3 regions of the Citrobacter sp. KH_055_1 genome follow, and region 1 is predicted to be linked to each of the others. Evidence: predicted binding sites of a transcription regulator. Region 1 holds the regulator's gene; each other region holds the start of a gene.
The links. The regulator PhoB, encoded in region 1, activates phosphate uptake and scavenging genes when phosphate is short. The targets are predictions, from matches to a motif close to CTGTCATAAAACTGNCNNAT.
Positions count from the first base shown of each region.

Region 2: the regulator PhoB is predicted to act here: its motif matches at 3,092-3,111, upstream of glpT (glycerol-3-phosphate transporter).
Region 3: the regulator PhoB is predicted to act here: its motif matches at 4,196-4,215, upstream of pstS (phosphate ABC transporter substrate-binding protein PstS).

Region 1 covers NZ_CM174473.1:3,611,415-3,617,678, reverse strand. Annotated here, with positions in the region: gene sbcC (exonuclease subunit SbcC) at 1-1,787, opposite strand, end outside; gene sbcD (exonuclease subunit SbcD) at 1,784-2,986, opposite strand; gene phoB (phosphate response regulator transcription factor PhoB) at 3,179-3,868, shown strand; gene phoR (phosphate regulon sensor histidine kinase PhoR) at 3,919-5,214, shown strand; gene brnQ (branched-chain amino acid transporter carrier protein BrnQ) at 5,627-6,264, shown strand, end outside.
Region 2 covers NZ_CM174473.1:1,581,390-1,587,653, forward strand. Annotated here, with positions in the region: gene glpC (anaerobic glycerol-3-phosphate dehydrogenase subunit GlpC) at 1-94, opposite strand, end outside; gene glpB (glycerol-3-phosphate dehydrogenase subunit GlpB) at 91-1,350, opposite strand; gene glpA (anaerobic glycerol-3-phosphate dehydrogenase subunit A) at 1,340-2,968, opposite strand; gene glpT (glycerol-3-phosphate transporter) at 3,243-4,601, shown strand; gene glpQ (glycerophosphodiester phosphodiesterase) at 4,605-5,672, shown strand; gene AC3ITF_RS07380 (LysR family transcriptional regulator) at 5,733-6,264, opposite strand, start outside.
Region 3 covers NZ_CM174473.1:4,753,459-4,759,722, reverse strand. Annotated here, with positions in the region: gene phoU (phosphate signaling complex protein PhoU) at 1-177, opposite strand, end outside; gene pstB (phosphate ABC transporter ATP-binding protein PstB) at 192-965, opposite strand; gene pstA (phosphate ABC transporter permease PstA) at 1,073-1,963, opposite strand; gene pstC (phosphate ABC transporter permease PstC) at 1,963-2,922, opposite strand; gene pstS (phosphate ABC transporter substrate-binding protein PstS) at 3,067-4,107, opposite strand; gene AC3ITF_RS22330 (amidohydrolase family protein) at 4,442-6,193, opposite strand; gene AC3ITF_RS22325 (AraC family transcriptional regulator) at 6,262-6,264, opposite strand, start outside.

The sequences.
Region 1 (6,264 bases):
TCCTGAATATTCAGCGTAATATTCAGAGCGGTGCAAACGTCCTGCCACTCTTTAGTGAGTGCTTGCTCTTCCTGAGAGAGCGTCTGTATCTCTTCTGTCTCACGCTGGATTTGCTGTGTCAGGGCATTGACCTGCCCCAGAACCAGCAGACCTTCCTCTTTCAGTGCTGTGACTTCTTTGGCTAACTGGTCGCGACGCCGCTGGTTTGCACTCAGTTCCAGCGCCTGATACTCCGAGACCGCAGGATGTGCAGTAGAGCCGCATAACGGGCAGGGCTGTCCGGCCTGCAAAAGCGCGCGCTCTGCCTCCAGACTTTTGATTTTTTCTTCCTGTTTGCAGAGCGTTTCAACGTCCAGGTAGTGCTGATTTTTTTCTTTATATTGCTGTCGGCGTAGCGCGAGCGTTTCATTGAGCGCGGCCTGCTGCGCCTGCGCTTTTTGCACGCTTTCACCGTTCTGACGCAGACGTTTTTGCAACGGCTGATAGCGAGCATGAAGTGAGGTCAGACGCTGACGGAAAGCCCGTGATTGCGCTTGCTGTTCCATCGCGACCGCAACCTCATCCGCGGTGAGCGTCAGGGCATTTTCCGGCAACGCCGCCAGTTTCTGGCGTAACTCAGCGATACGGGCAGCGAGCGCCGTAAGCTGATGCTTATCGCGACTACGCTGAGAAAAAAGAGCGCGCCAGCCCGCAATCTCCTGGCCCCATAAGCGGAATCGATCATGCTCCGCCAACCACTGCGCCAGTGCGGTAAGTTCGGTCTGAAGTTGCTCGTGGCTGCGCAGTGCACCGTTGCGGATGCGCGCGCGCAGCGAGGTTTTAGCGTGTAAGCGAGTATTTACTTCAATGATCCGCTGCTTTGTTTGCGCCAGGCGTGCAGTCTGCTCCTGCTGGCGATCCCACAGTGGACGAAGCTGGTTGGCAGGCTGAGCGAGCTGGAGTCTTGCCAGCTCAGGCGCGGCGTCCGCAAGCGCCTGTTGGGCCTGCTGCGCTAAGCTAGCCACGCGCTGCTGTTCACGAACCAGTTCTTCGCTGCGCGTAACCCATTGAAAATCTTTCTGCTGATGTTGCTGCTGCGCCAGCAAAATTTTTTCTTCGTCAGTAAGTACCTGCAAACTTTGCTGCAACTGCTGTTGCTGCTCTTCGCTTAACAGTACGACACCCGCCGCCTGCGCTTCGCATATTTCGAGCGTATTGCGCGCCGCTTTGTGTTTTTCAAACACCATTGCCGAAATTTGTCCGTAGATTTCGGTGCCGGTCAGCTCTTCCAGCAGCTCAGCGCGCTCCTTGGGTTTGGCGTTAAGGAAGGCGGCAAATTGCCCCTGCGACAGCAGCATCGAACGCGTAAACCGTCCGTAATCCAGCCCGGTGAGCGTGGCGGTCATGTCCAGTTTATCTTTGATTTTATCGGCGAGGATTTTTCCGTCGGCGCAGCGGGCAAGTTCCACGCGCGGGACCTGCAGATTGCCGTCAGGCTGATTACGCGCCCGATTCTGGCTCCAGAACGCGCGGTAGGCTTCGCCTTTAACTTCGAACTCGACCTCTGCCAGACACTCGGCGGTGTCGCGGGTCATCAGGTCGTTTTGCGACTGTGATACGGTATTCAGGCGCGGTGTCTCGTGGTACAGCGCGAGACAAATCGCATCAAGCAGGGTGGTTTTTCCGGCCCCTGTAGGCCCGGTGATGGCAAACAGACCGTTGCTGGCAAAAGGCTCTGCCGTAAAATCGACTTTCCATTCCCCTTTCAGGGAGTTGAGGTTTTTCAGGCGCAGGCTAAGAATTTTCATGCGTCAGCCTCCCCGGCAAGCGTCTGTAACGTGTCATTAAACAGCTGATTAAGACGTTCCCGCCTCGGCGCTTCCAGTTCCTCCAGCGCCAGACGGCGGTCAAAGACTTCCGTCACGCTCAGTTCGCTCAGCGTTTCACGCCGCTCATTGGCCATAATACGCTCGCGCTGCTCCCGACTGCGGCGCACCAGCAGAACCTCTACCGGCAGGTCTTCCGTCAACGCCTGAATTTTGCGCTGCATGTCGTGCAGGTAATCGTCGGTGGTGATTTCAATATCTAACCAGACGGGCGTTTGCAGCTCTACATCGCGCCATTGCTCAAGCTGGGCGGTAATGGCGGCTAAATCGCCTTTCAATACTGCCAGCGGCTGCGTGACCGGTACGGTGAGATTGTCGACGGTATGTAGCTTGCCGTCTTCGAAGCTCACCAGATGCACGCCTTTGTTTTTGCCACATTCGTCAAAACTGAGGGCAATCGGCGAGCCACAGTAGCGAATATGTTCTGTTCCGCCGATGACCTGCGCCCGGTGAATATGTCCCAACGCGATGTAATCTGCTGGCGGGAAATTCTGCGCCGGAAAGGCATCCAGTGTGCCAATATAAATGTCACGTACCGCGTCACTTTTGCTGGCACCGACGGTCGTCAGGTGCCCGGTTGCAATGATCGGCAGGTTGCGTTCACCGCGCAGTTCACAGGCGTCCAGGTACTGCTGCTGGTAATAGTCGGTAATTGCCCCCAGCAAATGCTGTTGTTTTTCGCTGCCGGTGAGTCCCGCCTGGCTGGTGATGATGTCGCGTGGGCGTAAAAAGGGAATCGGGCACAGCACGGCGCCTGGCGTGCCGTCGCGGCGTTTCAGTATTTGCGGTCCATGGCCTGCGCTGGCGACCACCGTGGTGTTCAGAAACGCCAAAATATCGCGTGATTCATTAAGCGTGGCGACCGAGTCATGGTTGCCTGCCAGCACCACCAGGTGGCAGCCTGTTTGCTGCAAATTGACGACAAAGCGGTTGTAAATCTCGCGGGCATAGCTCGGCGGTGAGCCGGTATCAAAAATATCGCCTGCCACAATAATGGCATCCACCTGATGGGATTGTGCGGTCTCCAGCAGCCAGTCAAGAAAGGCCTGATGCTCGGCGGCGCGGCTCTTGCTGTAGAAGTTTTGGCCCAGATGCCAGTCTGAGGTATGAAGGATGCGCATACGAGTTCCATGACGAAAAAGCAATGAGGGGGATTATACCCTTGCAATGGCGTGAATATCTTGTTTCCGGGCTGTCATAATTCAACAACATTGGTTAAGCCTGGACTATCTTTTTCATAAATCTGTCATAAATCTGACGCATAATGGCGGCGTATAGAGGGTATGAACGATTAAATTAAAACAGGGCAAATCATGGCGAGACGTATTCTGGTCGTAGAAGATGAAGCTCCAATTCGTGAAATGGTCTGCTTCGTGCTCGAGCAAAACGGGTTCCAACCTGTAGAAGCCGAAGACTATGACAGTGCGGTGAATCAACTCAATGAACCCTGGCCGGATCTTATCCTGCTTGACTGGATGCTTCCCGGTGGCTCGGGGTTACAGTTCATTAAACACCTCAAACGTGAAGCGATGACGCGGGACATCCCGGTGATGATGCTGACGGCAAGAGGTGATGAAGAAGATCGCGTACGTGGGCTGGAAACCGGTGCGGATGACTATATCACCAAGCCGTTTTCGCCGAAGGAACTGGTGGCGCGCATTAAAGCCGTACTGCGTCGTATTTCACCAATGGCGGTTGAAGAAGTTATTGAGATGCAGGGGCTGAGCCTTGATCCCACCTCGCATCGTGTAATGACCGGCGAAGAACCGCTGGATATGGGGCCAACTGAGTTCAAACTGCTGCATTTCTTTATGACTCATCCTGAGCGCGTCTACAGCCGCGAACAACTACTTAATCATGTCTGGGGCACCAACGTGTACGTAGAAGACCGGACGGTTGACGTGCATATCCGCCGCTTGCGTAAGGCGCTGGAGCACAGCGGCCACGATCGCATGGTGCAGACGGTACGCGGAACGGGATACCGTTTTTCAACCCGCTTCTGACCGGCACGGAAAATAGCCCATTAGATCAAGTTGTATAGGGAGTGCGACGTTTGCTGGAACGATTGTCATGGAAAAGGCTGGTACTGGAGCTGATACTTTGCTGCATTCCGGCTTTTATCCTTAGTGCTTTTTTCGGTTATCTGCCGTGGTTTTTACTGGCATCGGTAACGGGTCTGCTTATCTGGCATTTCTGGAATTTACTGCGTTTGTCCTGGTGGCTGTGGGTCGACAGGAGTATGACGCCTCCGCCGGGGCGGGGCAGTTGGGAACCGCTGCTTTACGGCCTGCATCAAATGCAACTGCGTAACAAAAAACGCCGCCGCGAACTGGGTAATCTGATTAAACGTTTTCGCAGCGGGGCTGAATCGCTGCCTGATGCGGTGGTACTGACCACCGAAGAGGGTGGGATTTTCTGGTGTAACGGCCTGGCACAGCAGGTTCTGGGACTGCGTTGGCCGGACGATAGTGGGCAAAATATTCTTAACCTGCTTCGCTACCCGGAATTTACCTCATACCTGAAAACGCGCGACTTTAGTCGGCCAATTAATTTGGTACTTAATACCGGGCGGCATCTGGAAATTAGGGTGATGCCGTATACCGACAAGCAGTTGCTGATGGTGGCGCGCGATGTCACGCAGATGCACCAACTGGAAGGCGCGCGGCGTAATTTCTTTGCCAACGCCAGCCACGAGTTGCGTACGCCGCTGACGGTGCTGCAAGGTTATCTGGAGATGATGCAGGAGCATCCCCTGGAAGGGGCAACGCGAGAGAAAGCGCTGGATACCATGCGTGAGCAAACGCAGCGTATGGAAGGGCTGGTGAAACAGTTGCTGACGCTATCGAAAATAGAAGCCGCACCGACACTGCCGCAGAATGAAAAAGTAGATGTGCCGATGATACTGCGCGTGGCTGAGCACGAAGCACAAACGCTGAGCCAGAATAAACACACGTTTACCTTCGACGTGGATAATCGCCTGAGCGTGATGGGTAACGAGGAGCAACTGCGTAGCGCAATCTCGAATCTTATCTATAACGCGGTGAACCATACGCCGGCGGGAACACACATCACCGTGCGCTGGCAGCGGGCGACGGCGGGAGCCGAGTTCAGCGTCGAAGATAATGGGCCTGGAATTGCGCCTGAGCACATTCCTCGTTTGACCGAGCGTTTCTACCGCGTGGATAAAGCGCGATCGCGGCAAACGGGCGGTAGCGGGCTGGGGCTGGCTATTGTGAAGCATGCTTTAAATCATCACGACAGCCGATTGAATATCGAGAGTACGCCGGGCAAAGGGACGCGGTTTAGCTTTGTGCTAGCGGAACGTTTACTTGCCAAAAGTAACGATTGAGGCGTATCCGTAAGATTATCTTTCCAAAAGCCAGCGAAAGCTGGCTTTTTTACGCGGGTCAATACAGTCATCCTGAATTTTACGACGTCTGATTGTTTTTTGTTCGCATTATTACCCATACCTTTTTCCCGGAAATGGTGTTTTGTTCTAACTGGATTTTTCATATCGCTATATTGTTCTGGTTTTTAGATCCCACCTTGCTTTAAAACGTTATAAGCGTTTAAATTGCGCACCATGTGCTGTCATACCGACTGCATTTACGCGGTAAATCGAAAAACTATTCTTCGCCGCGCCCGGCTGGGAGAATTTCCCGCTGGAATTGATTAAAAATGCCGCTGTATCGTCCCAAAAGGGAAGGGCAAAAATTTAACCTTTACAACACCACATTCACATCCACAGGCTGTAAGACTTTATGACCCATCAGTTAAAATCGCGCGATATCATCGCACTGGGATTTATGACATTTGCACTGTTTGTAGGTGCAGGTAACATTATTTTCCCCCCAATGGTTGGTTTGCAGGCCGGCGAACACGTCTGGACTGCGGCTTTTGGCTTTCTGATTACCGCTGTTGGCCTGCCGGTGCTCACCGTTGTGGCGCTGGCGAAAGTCGGCGGTGGTGTAGACAGCCTCAGCACTCCGATCGGCAAAGTGGCCGGTTTAGTACTGGCTACCGTCTGTTATCTGGCCGTTGGGCCGTTATTTGCAACGCCGCGTACCGCAACGGTCTCCTTTGAAGTGGGGATTGCCCCGCTGACCGGTGACTCCGCGCTGCCGCTGTTTATCTACAGCGTGGTCTATTTCGCGATTGTCATCCTGGTGTCGCTCTATCCGGGCAAACTGCTGGATACCGTGGGGAATTTCCTCGCGCCGCTGAAAATTCTGGCGCTGGTTGTGCTGTCTGTTGCTGCGATTATCTGGCCTGCCGGTCCGATCAGCAATGCCATGGAAGCCTATCAAACTGCGGCGTTTTCCAACGGCTTCGTGAACGGCTATCTGACGATGGATACGCTGGGGGCGATGGTCTTTGGTATTGTTATCGTGAACGCCGC
Region 2 (6,264 bases), 2.0 Mb from region 1:
TGGGGCCTGGGTAGCTCGGATTGACGCGGCTGACCGGGCAGGCAGTGGTGCACACAGTGCATTTGATACAACTTTCAAAACGTGTGTCGCTCATTGCTGGCCTCCTGCTCGTTTTGCAATATGATGTGCGGCATGTAAGGCGCTGACTGCGCACACACCGCCTCCGCAACCCTGGGCGATAGGGTCAAAACCGCCAAGCACCGACCCGATGGCAAACAGGTTCTCTACCGTTTTTCCCGCAAGCGTTGGGCGCAGGGTGTCATCAGTATTCACACCAAATTGTTGCCACGGCTGCGGGTCGAAGACGTCGCGCTGATACCACTGCGCACGGGTCTCTGTTTGCTGGACATCCAGGCCGAGGATCGGCTCGTGGACAGCCTCGCGTGTTGCCACCAGTCCGCTGCTGAAGAAACTGCCGCTGGCGAGCACGGCAAAGCGTGGACGCAATGGAATATCAGCATGATTGCGGGTCCACACTTCACTCACCACACCGTCCTGACAGGTGACTTTTTTCACCTCGTCACCGGGCATCCACACGCCGCCCTGGCGTACAAACTGACGCTGTAATTGATTGTGCAGGCGCATGCCGAGAACAGAAGGCGGTAAAGTGGGTAACAGCATCAGCGAGCAGGGCAGACGCTCGTTGAGCCACTGCCAGAGCCGGGAATCGGCGAGACCGAAGCAGGCTGGCATAATAATCATGTCGCAGGTTTTTGCTATTGGCAGCAACGCGTCACAGAGCAGTGGCCATTTATCTTCGTTATCCAGCAGGCGTGCGATGTTAACCGCGCGAAACTCGGTGGGGTTGTCGCGCAGAACATCCAGTTCCGGCAGCTCGATTTCTGCGGTGTCGACGCTGAGGTTACGCTGGCTCAGTGAGGCCGCCGCGAGGTGTGCCTGAAAATCCAGTAACCCGCTGATGCCCACCACGCAGATACGCTGAGCAGACAGCGGCCAGACCGGTACTTCCGGCGAACTGAGCCAGGTTGAGCGCAAGGTCCCCAGCGGCGTTACGCGCTGATGTACCTGATGCACCTCGCCCTGCAACTGGGCACCGGATTCTTTCAACAGGGTTTGCGCCTGCTGCGCCAGTGACAGGACGTTTTGCGTACCGATAAGGCTATAAGGGTGCAAGGGGGCCTGAGTGCGCAGTGCGTTCAGGCCTGCCTCGATATCGCTCACCGGCTGTCCATCCGGCAGCGTGCTGAGTAAATCCAGCGAGCCGGAGGAAAAATGCAGGGCGCTTTGGCCACGGGTAACAATCGCGCAGCGTAACCCGCTTTTTTGCAGTTGCAGACCGCACAGCAGTCCGGCGAGACCGCCGCCGATAATGACGGTATCAAATTTCATCCTGGTGCTCCTTTTCCAGACCGCATAACCCCTGATACACCCAGCGCGTGAACTCGCTTTCGCGCAGTGCGTCTCCCCAGGCAATCGGCTGCACGCCTTTCCAGCGTTCGTTGAGAAACTCGGAGAGCTGGGTGATGGACTGCGCGGCGGTGGTAACATTAAAACGTTGCAGTAACCCTGCGGCGCGGCAGGCGCACAGTTCGCCCTGGCATGTCCCCATCCCGACGCGAGTACGGCGGCGCAAGTCCAGCAGGCTGTTGACGGTTAAATTTTCCACGGCGTATTGGACTTCGCCTGCGGTGACCGCCTCGCACTCGCAGACCAGGCTGCGATGCTGACGACCTTCGCTTAGCCAGACCGGGGTGCGATCGCCGTGACGGTAGACTGCCGAGCCGCGTAGTGGTGCGGGCAACGAGATCACGCGCTTAAGCGTATGCTCGGTCGATTCCTGCGAACCTGGCAGTGCGACGTCCGCCGTGGTGCAAGGGCGAGTGTTGCCCAGCTTGCGGCAAACAGCGTCGGTGGCCCATTCAGCCATCAGGCGGTAGGTCATCAGTTTGCCGCCGGTAATGGTGATAAAGCCATCCAGACCGTCGCGTTCAGCATGATCGAACAATACAATGCCGCGGCTGACGTTACGACCGCTTGGATCATTGTCGCTGGCCACCAGCGGACGCACGCCGGAGTAGGCGCGCAAAATGCGCGTTTTCGCCATAATCGGCGCCAGCTTCTCCCCTTCACGCAGCAGGATATCCACCTCTTCAGCGGTGACGCGGTTGCTGTCGATATCATCGTAATCAATATGTTGCGAGGTGGTGCCGATCAGCGAGATGGTGTCGCCAGGCACCAGAATGTCGGCATCCGACGGTTTACGGCAGCGGTTGATGACATGCTGGTTAATGCGATGATCCATGATCAACAACGAGCCTTTTGCCGGGAACATGCGGATGCTCAGATCGGCATATTCCGCGATCCGCTGGCCCCAGATCCCGGCAGCGTTCACCACCACCGGCGCATGCAGGGACTGCATCTCGCCGGTGAGATGATTGCGAACGTTCACGCCGCAGACGGTTGCACCTTCACGAATCAGCCCGGTCACTTCATGGGCCGTCAGAATGACCGCGCCATGCTCTCTGGCATCCAGCATGTTGGCAGCGGTTAAACGGAAGGGATCCACGGTACCGTCTGGCACTTTGACTGCGCCAATCAACTGCGGGTTCACCGCGGGCTCGATAATGCGCGCTTGTTGAGGGTCGATCGCTTCTGCACGAATGCCCGCATCTTCGCAGGCACGAATAAAGGTGGCCTGGAAGGAGAGTTCATCTTCCGGCAGTGTGATAAACAGACCGTCCGTAGGCTCTACGCAGTGGCGGGCGATACGTTTCAGAATTTGGTTTTCGCTAATACATTCACGCGCAGATTCTGCGTCAGTGACGGCATAGCGCGCACCGCTGTGCAGCAGGCCGTGGTTACGTCCCGTCGCGCCGGTAGCGATATCGTGGCGTTCTACTAAGATGACGCGCAATCCGCGCAGAGCACAGTCGCGTGCGATCCCGGCACCTGTTGCTCCCCCACCAATGATAATCACGTCACTTGTTTGCGAGTCGCGAGTTTTCATTGTTTTTCCTCACAGTTCGTTTTTTTATCATTTAGCCACATAAAAAACATGGATTGTTTGATTTCGCGCATAATCGCTCATTATTCGAAAATGAAACGTGATTTCGTGCGCCTTTATGAACATTTGTCATAAATCTGTAACAATCTGTGCTGTGTTTCACATTTTTGTGCTGAATCTTTCCTTAACATCGCGGCCACACTGGGGGAGGTTGCGTCGTGATGACGTACTTACAGTGTTTCCTTCGAACAAAAGACGGCCACGGAGGCTACATACTATGTTGAGCATTTTTAAACCCGCGTCACATACGGCGCGCTTACCTGCAGCGGAAATCGATCCCACCTATCGTCGATTGCGCTGGCAGATTTTCTTGGGGATATTTTTTGGTTATGCGGCGTACTATCTGGTACGTAAGAACTTTGCCCTGGCGATGCCGTATCTGGTTGAGCAGGGTTTCTCCCGTGGCGATCTGGGTTTTGCGTTATCCGGTATTTCCATTGCCTATGGTTTTTCGAAATTTATCATGGGGTCCATTTCGGACCGCTCGAATCCGCGCGTTTTCCTGCCTGCCGGTCTGATTCTGGCGGCGGCGGTGATGTTGTTCATGGGCTTTGTGCCGTGGGCGACGTCCAGTATCGCGGTGATGTTTGTGCTGCTGTTCCTGTGTGGCTGGTTCCAGGGGATGGGGTGGCCGCCGTGCGGTCGTACCATGGTGCACTGGTGGTCGCAGAAAGAGCGTGGCGGTATTGTGTCCGTGTGGAACTGCGCGCATAACGTCGGTGGTGGTCTGCCTCCGCTGCTGTTCCTGCTGGGTATGGCCTGGTTTAACGACTGGAAAGCGGCATTGTACATGCCGGCATTCGGTGCGATTGTTGTCGCCCTGATTGCTTTTGCCCTGATGCGCGATACGCCGCAGTCTTGTGGCTTGCCGCCGATTGAAGAGTATAAGAACGACTATCCGGATGATTACAGCGAAAAAGCCGAAGAAGAGCTGACTGCGAAGCAGATCTTCATGCAGTACGTGCTGCCAAACAAACTGCTGTGGTACATCGCGATCGCCAACGTGTTTGTCTATTTACTGCGTTACGGCATCCTCGACTGGTCGCCGACCTACCTGAAAGAAGTGAAGCATTTCGCACTGGATAAATCCTCCTGGGCCTACTTCCTGTATGAGTATGCGGGTATCCCGGGCACCCTGCTGTGTGGCTGGATGTCGGATAAAGTCTTCCGTGGCAACCGTGGCGCAACCGGCGTGTTCTTCATGACGCTGGTGACCATTGCAACGATCGTTTACTGGATGAACCCGGCGGGCAATCCGAACGTTGATATGGCATGTATGATTATCATCGGCTTCCTGATCTACGGTCCGGTCATGCTGATTGGTCTGCACGCGCTGGAACTGGCACCGAAAAAAGCGGCGGGTACGGCGGCAGGCTTCACCGGGTTGTTTGGTTACCTGGGCGGCTCTGTGGCAGCGAGCGCCATTGTCGGTTACACCGTTGACTTCTTCGGCTGGGACGGTGGCTTTATGGTGATGATTGGCGGCAGCGTGCTGGCGGTTATTCTGCTGGTGGTCGTCATGTTTGGTGAAAAGCGCCATCACGCAGAGATGGAACTGAAGCGTAACGGGGGATAATAGATGAAAACCACATTGAAAAGTCTTAGCGTCGCGTTAATGCTGACCGGTATGGTGGTCAGCAGCGCAGCCATCGCCGCAGACAAGATTGTGATTGCTCACCGTGGGGCCAGCGGCTATTTACCGGAGCATACGCTGCCGGCAAAAGCGATGGCCTATGCGCAGGGCGCGGACTATCTCGAGCAGGATCTGGTGATGACCAAGGACGACCATCTGGTCGTTCTGCATGACCACTATCTTGACCGGGTCACCGATGTCGCCGAGCGTTTCCCGGATCGCGCTCGTAAAGATGGTCGCTACTACGCCATCGACTTTACGCTGGATGAGATCAAATCGCTGAAATTTACCGAAGGTTTCGATATCGAAAATGGCAAACAGGTGCAGACCTACCCAGGGCGCTTCCCGATGGGTAAATCTGATTTCCGTGTGCATACGTTCGAAGAAGAGATCGAGTTTGTTCAGGGATTAAATCATTCCACCGGTAAGAACATCGGTATCTATCCGGAAATTAAAGCGCCGTGGTTCCATCACCAGGAAGGGAAGGACATTGCTGCGAAGACGCTGGAAGTGCTGAAAAAGTACGGCTACAGCGACAAACAGGATAAGGTCTATCTGCAAAGTTTTGATGTGGCGGAACTCAAGCGCATCAAGAATGAGCTGGAACCTAAAATGGGGATGGACCTCAACCTGGTGCAGCTGATTGCCTATACCGACTGGAATGAAACCCAGGAGAAAAAACCGGACGGCAGTTGGGTGAATTACAACTATGACTGGATGTTTAAACCGGGCGCGATGAAGCAGGTTGCTGAGTACGCGGATGGCATTGGCCCGGACTATCACATGCTGGTCGATGAGAAGTCGAAGAAAGGCAACATCGTGTTGACCGGGATGGTGAAGGATGCGCATCAGAACAAGATGACGGTGCATCCTTATACTGTGCGGGCCGATCAGCTGCCGGACTACGCGACGGATGTGAATCAGCTGTATGACATCCTGTATAACAAGGCGGGCGTTGACGGGTTGTTCACCGACTTCCCCGACAAAGCGGTGATGTTCCTGCATAAGCAGTAACGGTATCAGGCCTGCGATAGCATGATATTGCAGGCCTTTCCACCGGCGCATTCCCGACGGTTAGATCAGACCGTCTGCTGTCAGTGTTTCCATACATGCCTGCAGTAAATATAAAGGGCTGCCGTCTACCGGCGGCTCTTTTGCCAATAATGATATTTGCCGATAAAACGTTGGCTCCAGCGCCACCGAACGTATTTGCCCGCCAACCGCCTTTAATGTGAGCTCCGGTAACAATGCGATCCCCAGCCCCTGACGAATAAAACTGATTGCCGTATCCGGGTGGTTGAATTCGTACTTAATGATTGGCTCAATACCTTGTTCTTTAAATAACGTCATGATGCTTAATTCATAGCGCCCTTTACTGATAATCAGCGGTTCTCCCACCAGTTCTTCTACTGAGATTGTGGCTTTGGCCGCCAGCGGGTGAGCCTCGGGGACAACAACGGTGAATTTGTCCCGATAAACCGGCACGCAGTACATGCCACTGACCGGAAAATGCACAAAACCCGCATCAATGCCTCCACTCTGCAGCGAATCAATAATGGCACTGCTGTTCTCTTCATAGGGAATGATTTTGATGTTGGGGTGATGC
Region 3 (6,264 bases), 1.1 Mb from region 1:
CTTATCACCCTCAATGACGCGCTTCGCCAGCTCGCTGTCCTGGTTGTGCATAGCGGTAATGGCATCAGAAAGCTGCTGCTCCACCATGCCGCCCATGGTCATTACCTGGGTGCGGATGCTTTCCAGTTCTGCGTTGAACTGGCCGGAAATATGTTTATTAAGGTTCAGACTGTCCATAACGCGCTCCTGAATCAACCGTAACGGCCGGTGATATAATCTTCTGTTTGTTTCTTCGCGGGCTTGGTGAACAGATCGTCCGTGTTGCTGAACTCAATCAACTCGCCCAGGTACATAAACGCCGTGTGGTCGGAACAACGCGCAGCCTGCTGCATGTTGTGGGTAACGATAACGACGGTGTAATCCTCTTTCAGCTCGGTGATCAGCTCTTCAATACGCCCGGTAGAGATCGGGTCGAGCGCCGAACACGGCTCATCCAGCAGCAACACTTCAGGGCGAATGGCAATACCACGCGCAATGCACAAACGCTGCTGCTGACCACCGGAGAGAGAGTACCCGCTCTGGTGTAGTTTATCTTTGGTTTCATTCCATAATGCGGCCTTGGTCAAGGCCCACTGCACGCGCTCGTCCATGTCTGCACGCGAGAGTTTTTCAAACAGACGGACACCAAACGCGATGTTGTCGTAGATGGACATCGGGAACGGCGTCGGCTTCTGGAACACCATCCCTACTTTGGCACGCAGCAGCGCGATATCCTGGGTATTGGTGAGAATATTGTCGCCATCCAGCAGGATTTCACCTTCCGCACGCTGTTCTGGATACAGTTCAAACATTTTGTTGAAGGTACGCAGAAGCGTTGATTTACCACAGCCTGATGGCCCGATAAACGCCGTGACCTGGTTTTTAGCGATATCCAGGTTGATGTTCTTCAGGGCATGGAATTTGCCGTAGTAGAAGTTCAAATCACGAACCTGAATCTTACCTGGGGCAGTATCAACCATACTCATTTCAATCTATTCCTTATCATGCCTGATGGCGCGCAGCTTATCAGGCCTACAAATATGTTCGACCGTAGGCCGGATAAGGCGTTTACGCCGCCATCCGGCAATTCGTCTTAACCGTGTTTCTTCTTCGCGAAAATAACTCGTGCCAGAATGTTCAGCAGCAGTACGCACAGGGTAATAATCAGCACCCCGGCCCAGGCCAGTTGCTGCCATTCCACAAATGGGCTCATCGCAAACTTAAAGATGGTCACCGGCAGGTTGGCTATCGGCTGCATCATGTCGGTGCTCCAGAACTGATTGGAGAGCGATGTAAACAGCAGCGGAGCGGTTTCACCGGCAATACGCGCAATCGCCAGCAAGACACCGGTGATAATGCCGGAGACAGACGCCTTCAGGGTGATCGCTGAAATCATCTTCCACTTCGGCGTACCCAGCGCATAGGCCGCTTCACGCAGGCTATCCGGCACCAGTTTGAGCATGTTTTCGGTGGTACGAATCACGATTGGCACCTGCAGCAGCGCCAGCGCAATCACGCCCGCCCAGCCAGAGAAGTGCTCCATTTTCGCGACGACCACGGTGTAAACGAACAGACCCACAACAATCGACGGCGCAGACAGCAGGATGTCGTTGATAAAGCGGATAATCTCAGCCAGCCAGGACTTACGCCCGTACTCGGCCAGATAGATGCCCGCCATAATACCGAGCGGCGTACCCAACACGGTCGCCCACAGGATCAACAGCCCGCTGCCCGCCAGGGCATTCGCCAGACCGCCACCCGCCGTATTCGGCGGCGGCGTCATTTCAGTGAACAGCGCCAGCGACATACCGTCGATACCGCGAACCACCGTTGAGAACAGGATCCACACCAACCAGAACAGACCGAACGCCATCGTCCCCATTGAGAGTGTCAGTGCGATGCGGTTTTTCAAGCGGCGACGCGCCTGCATCTTACGACGAGACTCCGCCAGCGCGGCGGTGTTTTGCATATCAAGCGTAGCCATTAGCGTGCCCCCTCGTTCTTCGCAAGGCGCATGATCATGAACTTAGACGCTGCCAGCACGATGAAGGTAATCACAAACAGGATCAGCCCCAGTTCCATCAACGCAGCCACATGCAGGCCAGATTCCGCTTCGGCAAATTCATTCGCCAACGCAGAGGTAATACTGTTACCCGGCATAAACAGCGATGCACTGTCGAGCTGGTAGGTGTTACCGATGATAAAGGTCACCGCCATGGTTTCACCGAGCGCGCGGCCAAGACCCAACATCACGCCGCCAATCACCCCATTTTTGGTGAACGGCAGGACGATGCGCCAGATGACTTCCCAGGTAGTACAGCCGATGCCATAGGCTGACTCTTTCATCAGTACCGGCGTTTGTTCGAACACATCGCGCATGACCGCCGCAATGTACGGGATGATCATAATGGCCAGGATCACACCGGCTGCCAGAATACCGATACCAAAGGCCGGACCCGCAAACAGGGCACCCACAAACGGAATATTGGAAAGGATGTTACCCACCGGCTCCTGGAAGTAGGTAGCAAACAGCGGGGCAAAAATAAACAGGCCCCACATGCCGTAAACAATACTCGGGATCGCCGCCAGCAGTTCAATTGCAATGCCCAGCGGGCGACGTAACCAGTTAGGTGCTAACTCAGTCAAAAATAAAGCGATGCCGAAGCTCACCGGAACGGCGATCAGCAAGGCGATAAACGAGGTCACCAGCGTTCCGTAAATCGGTACCAGCGCACCGTAGATATCGTTTGGCGCATCCCACTCTTTGGTCCACAAAAATGAGAAACCAAATTTTTGAATGCTTGGCCAGGAGGAGATGATCAGAGAGACAATAATGCCACCCAACATCAATAGCACAATCAGCGCAGCCAGTTTTACCAGCACGCTGAATATCATGTCACCCTTTTTACCCGGTGGGTTAAAAGCAGGCTTGGTTGCAGCCATAAATCACTCTTTAAGTTAAACTCGTTTACTCAGTTGCCCATGCCGGATGGCGCTACGCTTATCCGGCCTACACTCTGGGCCTACGGTTTCTACCGTAGGGCGGATAAGCGTAGCGCCATCCGCCAATTCGTCAAAGATATTCTATTAGTACAGTGCTTTACCGCTGCTGTCTTTCACGTTGGTCTTCCATGCAGCACGAATCTGCTCAACCACGTTATCCGGCAGGCTGGCGTAATCCAGGTCATTCGCCTGTTTACCGCCATTTTTGTACGCCCAGTCAAAGAATTTCAGCACTTCAACGCCCTGCTCAGGTTTCTTCTGCTCTTTGTGAACCAGGATGAATGTGGTGGACGTAATCGGCCACGCCTCATCACCTTTCTGGTTAGTCAGATCCTGGGCGAAGGTTTTGCTCCAGTCAGCGCCTTTTGCCGCATTTGCAAAGTTTTCTTCGGTCGGGCTTACCGGTTTACCGTCAGCAGAAATCAGTTTGGTATAGGCCAGGTTGTTCTGCTTAGCGTAAGCATATTCAACGTAACCAATGGAGCCTGGCAGACGCTGTACGAACGCGGCGATACCGTCGTTACCTTTACCACCCAGACCGGTTGGCCAGTTAACGGTAGAGCCTGCACCAATTTTAGATTTCCACTCTTCGTTCACTTTTGCCAAGTAGCTGGTGAACACGAAAGAGGTACCGGAACCATCAGCACGACGCACAACGGCGATGTTCTGCGAAGGCAGTTTCAGCCCTGGGTTCAGTTTGGTGATGGCTTCATCATCCCACTTCTTGATTTTGCCGAGGTAGATATCACCCAGGGTCTTACCGTCCAGCACCAGTTCGCCGGATTTCAGGCCAGGGATATTTACAGCCAGCACGACACCGCCGATCACGGTCGGGAACTGGAACAGGCCTTCCTGTGCCAGTTTCTCATCAGACAACGGTGCATCAGAAGCGCCGAAATCAACGGTATTTGCCGTAATTTGTTTTACACCACCGGAGGAGCCGATACCCTGGTAGTTGACTTTACTACCGGTCTCTTTCTGATAAGTATCAGCCCATTTGGCATACACTGGCGCAGGAAAAGTTGCACCTGCACCTGTCAGGCTCGCTGCGGCAAATACAGAGAACGCGCTCATGGATAAGGTCGCGGCGACAACAGTTGCGACAGTGGTACGCATAACTTTCATAATGTCTCCTGCACGGTTTTCGTAAATCATTGTTTGAGTTGCTACTGTGAGCAAAATAGGACAAACAGGTGACAGTTAAATGTACGAAATATGACAGTTTTATGACAATGGAAAAAAGTGAAATACAGAATTTAAAAAATACTGCAAAAACAAGTTATTAACGCATTTCATAACAATAACATTTCGCGAAAATTTTATTTTTATGACACTTAAAAGCGTAGCCAAGGATGACTATTTTTCATCAAAATGCCGTGATGTATTTCTTTTCTAACGGTTCAAAAAACAGGCTATCGTAATGTAAAAGACCACCTCCCGGTGGCCTTTCAGCAGCAGTTTACTTCCCGCTATAGACTTTTTTTCCGGCAAACATCGTCCAAAGCACCGTGGCATCCCGTAGCTTTTCAATACTCACTTTCTCAAGGTTGCGATCGAACAGCACCAGGTCAGCACTTTTCCCTACGGCAATTGAGCCCGTTTCTTTATCGCGGCCAATAACTTTTGCTGCATTCAGGGTGTAAGCCTGTAGCATCGCGGCACGGCTGATTTTTTCACTCTCAGGTGGCAGTTCGCCCTCTTCCCCCATCCGCGTAACTGCCGTGTAAATGGCAAACAGCGGGTTGGGGCTAGATACCGGCCAGTCGCTGGCCCCCGCAATCAGCGCGTGATGGCGGAACAGATCGCCAGCAGGATAAAGGTGTTGGAGTAACGGCGCTGGCACTTTGCCATCCAGCAGAGTTGTCGTTGCACCGTCTTTACCCGCCCACAGCAACTGCATAGACGCTGCGACGTTCAACTGCTGAAATTGAGGGAGGCTCTGCGGGTTAACGATTTCCAGGTGGGTAATGCTGTGCAATATGCCGCTGTTGCCATTCTTTTCGCGCGCACAGGCAACCGCATCCAGTGACTCCTGCACGGCGCGATCGCCGATAGCATGAAAGTGGGCAATCAATTTTTCGGCATCCGCTTTGGCCACCAGCGAACAGAACGTCACTTTATCCAGCGAGTTACTACCACTGTAGCCAAGTCGATTCAGGTATGACTGACTCAACTTCGCCGTCTGGGACGGATATTCAATCACTCCGTCCTGAAAGATTTTAATCCCAGCCAGCTTGATATCGGGTATTCCGGCATATTTATCCCTGATAGCCACTACGTCATCAATGGCTGCTGGAGAAGCGTTAATATTGACCAATGCCAGACCGGTTACGTGGGCGGTGAGTTTTCCGTCCTTCGCCAGAGAACTGTACGCCGGAAGTAGCCCTTCATCGTTGCGTCCCGGGTGAGCATCAAATGACGGTGCCAGCGGGCGCAGGTTGCTCAGCGGCTCCATCCAGGCGGTGATACCATAGCGGTTCATCACCTTTGATCCAGCGATAATCGACTGCGCAATTTTGTCGTTATCGACGGGAGGAATGGCACCGAGCACCCGATCCCATGCGCCTTCGGAGACAAAGCCGTTGAGTTTTCCATTGGGGGTTAGCCCAACATTGGTTCTTATACTGTTGCCAGCGTCAGCAATGGCCTGGGGATCCAACTTGGCTTTACGTAACATGGCGTTATTAACCCAGCCGGTATGGGCATCCGATCCAGCCAGCACCACCGGCGTATCCTGATATTCTGGCGCATTAAATACGCTATCCAGCAGGCTAATATTGTCCCAGTAATCCAGGGGTACATTGCTGTAAAACTGGACGCCATGGAGATCGCGCTGAGGGTTACGCTTATTTTTATCGACAAACGCTCTAATCGCTGCCGCTTTTGTCATCCCTTCAGGAAATTCGACGGTGATCGTTTTAAATCCGCCATCAGCAACATGGGCGTGGCTGTCGATCAACCCCGGCATCAGGTAATTACCCTGCAAATCAATGCGAATAGCATCAGAACCGGCCTTCTTCAGCACATCGTTGAACGTTCCCACGGCAATGATTTTTTTGCCTTCAATAGCGATGGCTTGTGGAGAGGGATTATTTGGATCGGCGCTGTAGATTTCCCCGCCAAAGATAATCATTTTATTACCTTCCAGAGCAGAGACCGTGGAAGACGTGACGGCCAGTGAACATGCCAGAAAGAGCATTGAAATTCTCATGAAAAATTAACTCCATTGCGTTGCGAATAAACGTATTCGATGCTGTGTAGATAGCTGTTTTTCTGGCGTTA